3 regions of the Streptomyces sp. NBC_00094 genome follow, and region 3 is predicted to be linked to each of the others. Evidence: riboswitches for the same ligand, from Rfam matches in the RefSeq annotation. Region 3 holds a riboswitch; each other region holds the start of a gene.
What was found. A riboswitch is a leader RNA that binds a small molecule or an ion and turns the genes downstream of it on or off. The one in region 3 is predicted to bind cyclic di-AMP.

Region 1 (3,263 bases), 2.2 Mb from region 3:
TCACGCAGGACAGCTGGGAGCGGAACGGCGGCCTCGCCTACGCGCCCAGCCCCGACCTCGCCAGCCGCGCCCAGCAGATCGCGGTCGCCGACAGGGCGCTCGCCGCCGGCAGCACCGACTGGGCCACCTGCGCGCCGATCGCCGGCCTGAGGAACGACGGCAAGGCCACGGGCGTGGACCCCGGCCCGGCCACCGCGACGAAGGCGCCCACCGGGCCCGTCGCGGAGTCGAACCGGACCGCGGGCGTCCCGGTCACCCCCGAGGAGGTCTCCGCCGCGGCCAGGGCCGCCGAGTCGGCCGTGACCACCGCGCCGACCGGATCCGCCGCGTCCCCCGGGACCGTCGGCTCCGTCGGGTCCGGCCAGGCGTCGAAGGACCCCGCCGCGACCGTCGTGCCCGTCACCCCCGCGACGCCGGTCAGCCCGACCGCTCCCGTGGTGCCGGTCACTCCCGGTACGCCGTCGGACCCGGGCTCGACGACGTCGCCGACCACCCCGGCGACGCCCGATGCGTCCCTTACGCCCGGAACGCCCGGAACGTCGACGGGTGACACCTCGTCGGCCACGCCCGGAACCGGCAAGCACCGGGGCGAGGCGGCTCCGGATGAAACCGGCGCAACGGGCGCAACGGGCACATCGCCCGAATCCGGACGACACGCTTCGGAGGCGGACAAGTCGGCGGAAAGCTCCGCCACGGCGTCCACGCCTGACGGGGTGACGAATGCGGGCGCAACGGACAGTCAGGACGCTTCGGGCGCTTACACGGTGCGGCCCGGTGACAACCTGTCCGAGATTGCACAGGAAAACGAACTCCCCGGGGGCTGGAACGCCCTCTATGACGCCAACCGCGGGACCGTGGGCGCCGATCCGAACCTCATCGTCCCTGGTCAGAGCCTTGACCTGACGAACGGTTCGGCCGAGCAGGCGGGGTAGTTCAGGGGCTTATGTCCAGTTCTGGGCAAGTGAGACATGGGTCTCTTCGCCCCAACTGGCGTGTCACGTCCGCGAACTTTGCTCCCGTCACCTCCCACCTGCGCAAACAGCCCCCACCGGAGGGCAAGTAGGGGCGATATTTCCGCAATACGCCTCTTTGAACTTCCGGTGGGTCTGTGTCTACGGTCGTAACCGCTCGCCACCGCGGGCCCCGTCGACCGAAACGCCGAATCCTGCCGTCGGTTGATGGGAACAGTCGTCGCGTAAGCGCCGAAGGCAGGAGCGGGGGACCCAAGGTAAGTGCCGACCCCGGCCGTTGAGACAGACGGCCGACGATCGGCTTGGGGTGAAGCCACGTGCAAGGACACGTGGCCGGGCAACTCATTGGCCCGAACCCGACAGCTCACCTCGTAGGCGTCGGTGAGGAGAATTCCATGCTGTTTTCCGCCAAGGGCAAACACCGTCGTCCCTCCAAGGCCACCCAGGTCGTCACGCTCGTCGGCGTCACCGGTGTCGCCGTCGCCGCCCCGCTGATGACCGCGGGCACCGCCTCGGCCGCGACGTCCTCCGAGTGGGACCGCGTCGCCCAGTGCGAGTCCGGTGGCAACTGGTCCATCAACACCGGCAACGGCTACTACGGCGGCCTGCAGTTCTCGAGCTCCACCTGGGCCGCGTACGGCGGTACCGCCTACGCCCCGAACGCCAACCAGGCGTCGAAGTCCCAGCAGATCACCATCGCCGAGAAGGTCCTCGCGGGCCAGGGCAAGGGTGCCTGGCCGAGCTGTGGCGTGGGCCTCTCCGGCACCTCGTACAGCGGCGAAGCCACCGAGAGCGCGCCGCAGCGGACCGTCAAGCAGCCGCGGCAGGAGCGCACGGCCGAGCAGCCGACCACCCGCAGCGAGCAGCGCCAGGCCCCGAAGAAGACCACGCAGCAGCACGCCGCGCCGAAGGCCGCCACCAAGAAGACCCTCACCACCCCGACCGGCAAGACGGTCAAGAAGGGTGACGGCGAGTACCGGGTCAAGGCCGGCGACACCCTCGGCAAGATCGCTCAGGCGCAGGGCGTCACGGGCGGCTGGGTCAAGCTCTTCGACCTGAACGAGGACGTCGTGGACAACGCCGACCTCATCTACGTGGGTCAGCAGCTCCACCTCAAGTGAGGCCGGCGGCCCGTGTGAGTCCGGCGGCTCACCCGGCCCCGACGACCCTCCCGCGGTGACCACCCCGGTCCGGCGCACTCTCCCCCGTGCGCGCCGGACCGGGGTTTCCGCGTTTCACGGGGAATTGACGGTTACTGTCCAGTAGATCCGGGGTCGTTCGTCCCGGGATGCATGCCCTTGGGTCCTTTTTCGTCCCAGGGGGCGGGCGCACGGCCGGCCGGACCCCCGGAGCCGGTTAGGCTCTTGTCGCAAGGCCAAGCGACCCTGCACCGACCTTGCGTCACATCCAGCGTCACATCCCAGAAGGAGATGCTCGTGCCGTCCATCGACGTCGTCGTAGCCCGGGAAATCCTGGACTCCCGAGGCAACCCCACGGTCGAGGTCGAGGTCGGCCTCGACGACGGCAGCACCGGCCGTGCTGCTGTTCCGTCCGGTGCCTCCACCGGTGCGTTCGAGGCCATCGAGCTTCGCGACGGTGACCCCAACCGCTACCTCGGCAAGGGTGTCGAGAAGGCCGTCCTCGCCGTCATCGAGCAGATCGGCCCGGAGCTCGTCGGCTACGACGCCACCGAGCAGCGCCTGATCGACCAGGCCATGTTCGACCTGGACGCCACCGAGAACAAGGGCTCCCTCGGCGCCAACGCCATCCTCGGCGTCTCCCTCGCCGTCGCGCACGCCGCGGCCGAGGCCTCGGACCTCCCGCTCTTCCGCTACCTCGGCGGCCCGAACGCGCACCTGCTGCCCGTTCCGATGATGAACATCCTCAACGGTGGGTCGCACGCCGACTCCAACGTGGACATCCAGGAGTTCATGATCGCCCCGATCGGCGCGGAGTCCTTCTCCGAGGCCCTTCGCTGGGGTGCGGAGATCTACCACACCCTCAAGGCCGTGCTGAAGCGCAAGGGCCTCTCCACCGGCCTCGGCGACGAGGGCGGCTTCGCGCCGAACCTCGAGTCGAACCGCGCCGCCCTGGACCTCATCGTCGAGGCCATCAAGGAGGCCGGCTACACCCCGGGCTCCGACGTCGCGCTCGCGCTCGACGTGGCCGCGTCCGAGTTCTACAAGGACGGCACGTACGAGTTCGAGGGCAAGTCCCGCTCGGCCGCCGAGATGACCGAGTACTACGAGGAGCTCGTCTCCGCGTACCCGATGGTCTCCATCGAGGACCCGC
Region 2 (3,263 bases), 5.7 Mb from region 3:
GGCGGCCCGCAGGTACTCCGCCCGCGCGTCGAAGAGCGGGCTCAGCAGCTCCATCACCTCGGGCGACATCGCGTCCGCGGAGGTGGAGCTGCGGCGCACCTTGTAGCGGCGGTGCGGGTCGTTCGACTTCACGTAGTCGGCCTCGATCGCCTCCCGCTCGACCCCGAGGGCGAGCAGCGTGATGGCGATGGAGAGGCCGGCCCGGTCCTTGCCCGCGGCGCAGTGCATCAGGGCCGGGACGCTCTCCTCCGCCATGGCGTGCAGGATCCGGCTGTGCTCCGAGGTCCGCTCGATCACCATCTTCCGGTACGAGTCGGACATTCGGGTCGCCGCCTTGTCGTCGCCCAGGATCTCCCGCAGCTGGGCGATGTCGCCGTCGCGCACCAGCTTCCAGAACTCCTTGCCGTCGGCCGGGTCGTTGAGCGGTATGTTCACGTTCCGCACGCCGGGGAGTTCGACGTCCGCGCCCTCGATCCTGACGTCGGCCTCGTTGCGGAAGTCGAAGACGGTGTGCAGGCCCAGCGAGGCGAGGAAGGCGGCGTCCGCCTCGGTCGCGTGGGCCAGGTGGCCGCTGCGGAAGAGGCGACCGGGCCGCACGGCGCGCCCGTCCGTCGTCGGCAGGCCGCCCACGTCCCGGAAGTTGCGGACCTCCGCCAGCTCGGGCTCGTTCGCTTCGGTGGGCGGGACCTGCGGCAGCTGCTGCGTCACGGATGCTCCTGGGTGTCGACGTTCGGGCGCCCGATGCGAGATCGGTTCCTAGGGCAATCATCCAGGTGGGGAGGGGGTAGCGCACCCCCTCGGACGGGAATGGGCGATCTGTCCGAAATGGGATGTTGGGTAGAACAAGCCCTGTTTGAGGGTGAGATGACGGGGTGCCGCGTGAGCAGGGTCATAGAGGTGACGGATCGTGGCTGACGGCCCGGAGCAAATCCCGTACGGAAAAAGGAAATCGAAGGACCGTCATCGACGGAGGGTGACCGGATTTCCGCCCGGAATTCGACCGAGGTAATGCCGGGCGATATTTACGGCTTGTTCGCTCCGACCCCACTCGTCTAGCGTCACCGTCAATCCGGTCGGACCGCCGAATCCTGCCACCGTCCGGAATCCGCACTCATCCCGAACGTGGCAGGAGCGGGGGACCCAGGAAGTACGCCGGTCCCGCGACGCAGGACGGCTTTGGGGTGAAGCCGCGTGAGAACGCGGCCGGGCATCTCCAGTCCGAACCCGACAGCTCACCTCGTAGGCGCCGGAGAGGAATTCGTCATGCCCGCGAACGGTAAGCACCGCCGCCCCAAGATCAACCCCATCACGCGTGGAATCGTCGCCGCCGGTACCGGAGGTGCCGTCGTCGCCCTTCCGCTCTTCGGTGCGACCGCCGCCCACGCCGTCGAGCCGGCCGCCCCGGCCGCCGTGTCGGGCCAGGTCGTGGCCGTCGCCGCTCAGGCGAAGGCCCCCGCCGCCCTCCAGGCCGCGCCCGCCGCCGCCGTGAAGGCCGCGCCGACGACGTACTCCGTCGTCAGCGGCGACTACCTGTCGAAGATCGCCACCGAGCACCACCTCTCGGGCGGCTGGCAGAAGCTGTACGAGGACAACCGCCAGGTCGTCGGTGAGAACCCCTCGCTGATCCTGCCCGGCATGAAGCTCACCCTCGGCGCCAAGAGCACCGCGGCCGCCACTCCGAAGAGCGCCGCGCCCAAGGCCGCCGCCCCGAAGAGCACGCCGAAGAGCAGCCCGAAGAGCAGCAAGAGCAGCTCCTCGCAGGGCTCCGGCGACGAGACCCGCGCCTCCCGCAGCAGCGAGCGCTCCTCCGCCCCGACCTCCACCGCCGCCCAGTCGGACGCGTCGACCTCGTCGCGCTCCACCGGCTCCTCCGCCTCCGCTTCCGGCTGGGTCTCCCCGGTCAGCGGCGGCATCTCCACCCCGTACCGCGCCTCCGGCTCCATGTGGTCCTCCGGCTACCACACCGGTGTCGACTTCATCGCCTCCTCCGGTACGACCGTCCGCGCCGTCGGCGCCGGCACCGTCGTCTCGGCCGGCTGGAGCGGCGCCTACGGCAACGAGGTCGTCATCCAGCACGCCGACGGCAGCTACTCGCAGTACGCGCACCTCTCCTCCCTCGCCATCTCCTCCGGCCAGTCCGTGAGCGGTGGCCAGCAGATCGGCCTCTCCGGCTCCACCGGCAACTCCACCGGACCGCACCTCCACTTCGAGATCCGCACCTCGCCGAGCTACGGCTCCGACGTGGACCCGCTCGCGTACCTGCGCCAGCACGGCGTCTCCATCTGAGACCCCTCGCTCGAACGACGGCCCGGCACTCCTGTGCCGGGCCGTCGGCGTTTCCTGCCGGGCCTTCGGCGTTCCTGACACATTCCGAGACCTATTCCGGCTTGGCGGAATCTTTATCGGTGGCATATCTCACGCTCCGTCAACCCTTCCTTACGGTCGCGTAGGTCACAGCCGAAAGGGAAGGATGTGCTCCCGTGGCAGACGATTCGAGATCAACAGACAAGAACGCATTCGGGTCGTACGCGGCGATCGGTGACAGCTTCACCGAGGGCGTCGGAGACCCCGGGCCCGACGGGACGTATGTCGGCTGGGCGGACCGTTTCGCGGTCCTGCTCGCCGACCAGCTGCCGGAGCACGACGCCTTCCGCTACGCCAACCTGGCCGTACGCGGGCGCCTTCTCGATCAGATCGTGGCGGAACAGGTCCCCCGGGCGAAGGAACTCGCCCCCGACCTGGTGACCTTCTGTGCCGGCGGCAACGACATCATCCGTCCCGGCACGGACCCCGACGACGTGGCCGAGCGCTTCGAGCGCGCCGTCGCGGACCTGACCTCCGCCGTCGGCACCGTGATGGTGACCACCGGCTTCGACACCCGTGACATCCCCGTGCTCCGGCACCTGCGCGGCAAGATCGCCACCTACACCGCCCACGTCCGGTCCATCGCGGACCGCTACGACTGCCCGGTGCTCGACCTGTGGTCCCTCAAGTCGGTCCAGGACCTGCAGGCCTGGGACGACGACCGGCTGCACCTCTCGCCCGACGGCCACACCCGGGTCGCCCTGCGCGCCGCGCAGGTCCTCGGCATGCCCGTGCCCGCGGACCCGGACCAGCCGTGGCCGCCGCGCCCCCCGCGCGGCACGCTGGAGGTGCGCCGCGACGACATCCACTGGGCCAAGGAGTACCTCGTGCCCTGGATCGGACGCAGGCTGCGGGGCGAGAGCTCGGGCGACCACGTCGAGGCCAAGCGCCCCGACCTC
Region 3 (3,263 bases):
TCGCCGGGCGGGCGCGCACGGTCGCCACCACCCTGTACGAGCTGCTCACGGCGGCCGGACTGACGGCCGCCCGGCCGGACGCGGCCGTCGTGTCGGTGCGCGCCCCCTCGCCGGAGGCGGCGCTGCGCTGGGCCGCCGACTGCCGCGAACAGGGCCTGGCGGTCGGCTGCTTCAGGCCGCCGTCCGTCCCGGACGGCATCTCGCGGCTGCGTCTCACGGCCCGCGCCGACCTGACGGACGCCGAGGTCGCGCGGGCGGTGGAGACGATCCTGCGGACGGCGCCCGACGCCGTCTGACCCGTCGGCCAGGGTGCCCAAGAGCGTTTCCGGGCAGCAGAGTTCACCGCTTCGGGCGATAGATGCGCACATATCGTGGTGGAACGCCACCCGGGGCGGCACGATCGGTGGCACTCTGACGCGAAGCGCAAACCGGGGCGGCGTCCCCGGTGGGAAAGGGACAGCGTCGCCATGGCAGACCATCTGGAAGCATCCGTCACTCTGCCGAGCGATCCCGCCTCGGTTCCCACGGCACGGAGGTACGTCGCGGACGTCCTGGGCGATTGGGGGCTCGACGGAGCCGCGGAGACCGCGGACTCCATTCGGCTGATCGTCTCGGAGCTGGCCACCAACGCCGTCCAGCACACCTTCGGGCAGTCGCCGACCTTCACGGTCGACCTCCGGCTGGAGCGGGAGGAACGGCTGCACATCGGTGTGACCGACAGCCATCCCCGCTGGCCCCGCCGTCTCCCGGCGGCGGTCCAGCAGGACAACGGCCGCGGCATGGTCATCATCCGGGTCCTGGCGGCGGAGGCCGGCGGCCGTCTCTCGGTCACCCCGACCGAGGAGGGCGGCAAGACGGTCTGGATCACGATCCCGTGGACGGCCGCCGTCGTCCGGGCCGGCTCGGCCGGCGTGCAGCTCCTCTGAAGCGTGTCGCGGAGGGCTGTGATGCGCTTGGGGGCCTGTCCCGGCCGTGAGAGGTGCGGCGGCGCCACCGCACCCTTCACTCACCAGGGGTCAGCGCCCGGGGTCCGTCACCGGACGCGGCCGTAGTAGACCTTCGACGACCAGATTCTGTCGAGCTTCACCCACGAGCCCGTCTTGGGCGAGTGCCAGATCTTGCCGCTGCCGGCGTAGATGCCGACGTGGTAGACACGTCCGCCCGAGTGGAAGAAGACCAGGTCCCCCTTCTGCCGGCTGGAGGCGGAGATGTGCCGGGTCTTGTTGTACTGCTGCTGCGCTGTGCGGGGCAGCGACTTGCCCGCCTTCTTGTACGCGTAGAGCGTCAGGCCGGAGCAGTCGAACCGTGTCGGTCCGGTGGCTCCGTACCGGTAAGGCGATCCCTTCTTGGCGGCGGCGACGTTCAATGCCTTGTTCGCGTAGGCCGTCGCCGCCTGGGCCTCCGGTGCCGCACCTGGTGCGAACAACGTGCCGCCGACGGCGGCGAGGGTGAGAGCCGAGACGGCTCCGGCCCGGGACAGCAGGGACGGGACATGCATCTGCGCGGTCATGCGCAACCCTTCGTCAGCCGCCTGAGAAGGATGACCTGTCGGGTTCGGGCAGGCGAAGATGCCCGGCCGCGGCTGCGGCTTCACCCCAAGGAACGGCCCCGCTGCGAAAACAGCGCGAACGTCCCGTACTGATTGGGTCCTCCACTCCTGCCGATCCACTCCTGTCGACCAGACGTCCGGGACAGCGGCAGGACTCGGCGTCCGCCCGGACCGCCCCGCCGCGGCGGCGGGGGCTTGTCGTCGTCACGGATCTTGACCCACGACATGGGTGAAAACCGAGCTGAAACGGCGATATGTGAGGCTCCTCACGACTGATCCATTCGGGTGGACAAGAAGCCTTTGTGATCTTTGGAGGTTTGGCCTACGAGCCGCGTACCAGCGATGGAACGTTCGATTCCGCCAAATGCGTACACCTGTTGCGCAACTCGCCCGCTTCCTGTGTCGACTCGTCGACTACGCCGAACGGGGGAGGGATTCTGCGACGCGTGTCGGCCGACCGGCCCTCGACACGACACGCGTGAATGTCAACTCGCCCGACTCCGGGGGGCGGTGAACCGGTCCGTCCGGTGCTCCCCGTCCAACACCCTTGAGGCGCACGCCAATGTGCCCGCGCGCACCTCGTTCTCGCCCCGTATATGCATGAGCGTCAGGGCCTCGCGGGGCGCCTCGACCCGTCCCACCAGCGCCTGAGCCGCACGCAACGCCCCATAGGTATGCGTATCTCTGGATGGACTGATCTTCGATCGAGGCGGCCTGGCCGAGGCGGGTGGTCTCCATGTCGCAGGAGAGCGTCCGCATCGTGCCGTGGCTCGCCGACCTGGTCGACCGCGTCGTATACGGCGGTGAGCGGGCGGTCGGCCCGGTCTCCGCGCTGCGCCCGATCGACTTCGCCGCGGGCCGACAACGCCGCTTCGGCATCGCCGCCCATCACCGCGACCCCGGCGCCTCCTGGCGAGTGCCCGGCAGCTCCCGGCGATCGGATGATCATGGAAACGCAAAGCCGGAGTTAACGAGCCGGAAAAACTTCCGCCCTAACGTGCAATGTCCGGCCGCGTACCGCTTCTCCGCAGCTCAACACGGCGTTGACGCTGGGTAGGGTCCGCAGCTGTCCGGGTGCCGTCCCGGTCGACGACTGTGAGGTGGAAGAGTGCAACTGAGCCCGCACGAACAGGAACGCCTGCTCATTCATGTCGCGGCCGACGTGGCCGAGAAGCGCCGGGCGCGGGGTGTGCGGCTCAACCACCCCGAGGCCGTCGCCCTGCTCACCTCCCACATCCTGGAAGGCGCCAGGGACGGCCGCACCGTCGCGGAGCTGATGGCCTCCGGGCGCAAGGTGCTCACCCGTGACGAGGTCATGGACGGCATCCCCGAGATGATCCACGACGTCCAGGTCGAGGCCACCTTCCCGGACGGCACCAAGCTCGTCACCGTCCACGACCCGATCGTCTGAGCGGGGCGCGCCGATGATCCCCGGAGAGATCCTGTACGCGGAGGACCCCGTGACCCTCAACGAGGGGCGCCCCGTCACCCGCGTGACCGTTCTCAACGCCGCCGACCGCCCCGTGCAGGTCGGCTCCCACTACCACTTCGCCGAGGTCAACCCCGGCCTGGAGTTCGACCGCGCCGCCGCGCGCGGGCACCGCCTCCACATCGCCGCCGGAACCGCCGTCCGCTTCGAACCCGGCATCCCCGTCGAGGTCGAACTCGTCCCGATCGCCGGCCGCCGGATCGTCCCGGGGCTGCGCGGCGAGAC

Region 1: linked by a shared signal. The riboswitch ahead of OG580_RS14075 (transglycosylase family protein) and the one ahead of OG580_RS04525 (C40 family peptidase) in region 3 are both predicted to bind cyclic di-AMP.
Region 2: linked by a shared signal. The riboswitch ahead of OG580_RS30485 (LysM peptidoglycan-binding domain-containing M23 family metallopeptidase) and the one ahead of OG580_RS04525 (C40 family peptidase) in region 3 are both predicted to bind cyclic di-AMP.

The regions. Positions count from the first base shown of each region.
Region 1 is NZ_JAPEMB010000001.1:3,272,962-3,276,224, reverse strand. It holds gene OG580_RS14080 (transglycosylase family protein) at 1-932, shown strand, start outside; cyclic di-AMP (ydaO/yuaA leader) riboswitch at 1,191-1,364, shown strand; gene OG580_RS14075 (transglycosylase family protein) at 1,367-2,092, shown strand; gene eno (phosphopyruvate hydratase) at 2,402-3,263, shown strand, end outside.
Region 2 is NZ_JAPEMB010000001.1:6,828,756-6,832,018, forward strand. It holds gene OG580_RS30480 (tyrosine-protein phosphatase) at 1-708, opposite strand, end outside; cyclic di-AMP (ydaO/yuaA leader) riboswitch at 1,070-1,259, shown strand; gene OG580_RS30485 (LysM peptidoglycan-binding domain-containing M23 family metallopeptidase) at 1,264-2,286, shown strand; gene OG580_RS30490 (SGNH/GDSL hydrolase family protein) at 2,481-3,263, shown strand, end outside; gene OG580_RS30495 (STM4011 family radical SAM protein) at 3,262-3,263, opposite strand, start outside.
Region 3 is NZ_JAPEMB010000001.1:1,084,445-1,087,707, reverse strand. It holds gene OG580_RS04535 (8-amino-7-oxononanoate synthase) at 1-296, shown strand, start outside; gene OG580_RS04530 (ATP-binding protein) at 468-926, shown strand; gene OG580_RS04525 (C40 family peptidase) at 1,034-1,510, opposite strand; cyclic di-AMP (ydaO/yuaA leader) riboswitch at 1,514-1,720, opposite strand; partial or broken gene OG580_RS04520 (hypothetical protein) at 2,035-2,250, opposite strand; gene OG580_RS04515 (hypothetical protein) at 2,286-2,606, shown strand; gene OG580_RS04510 (urease subunit gamma) at 2,658-2,960, shown strand; gene OG580_RS04505 (urease subunit beta) at 2,974-3,263, shown strand, end outside.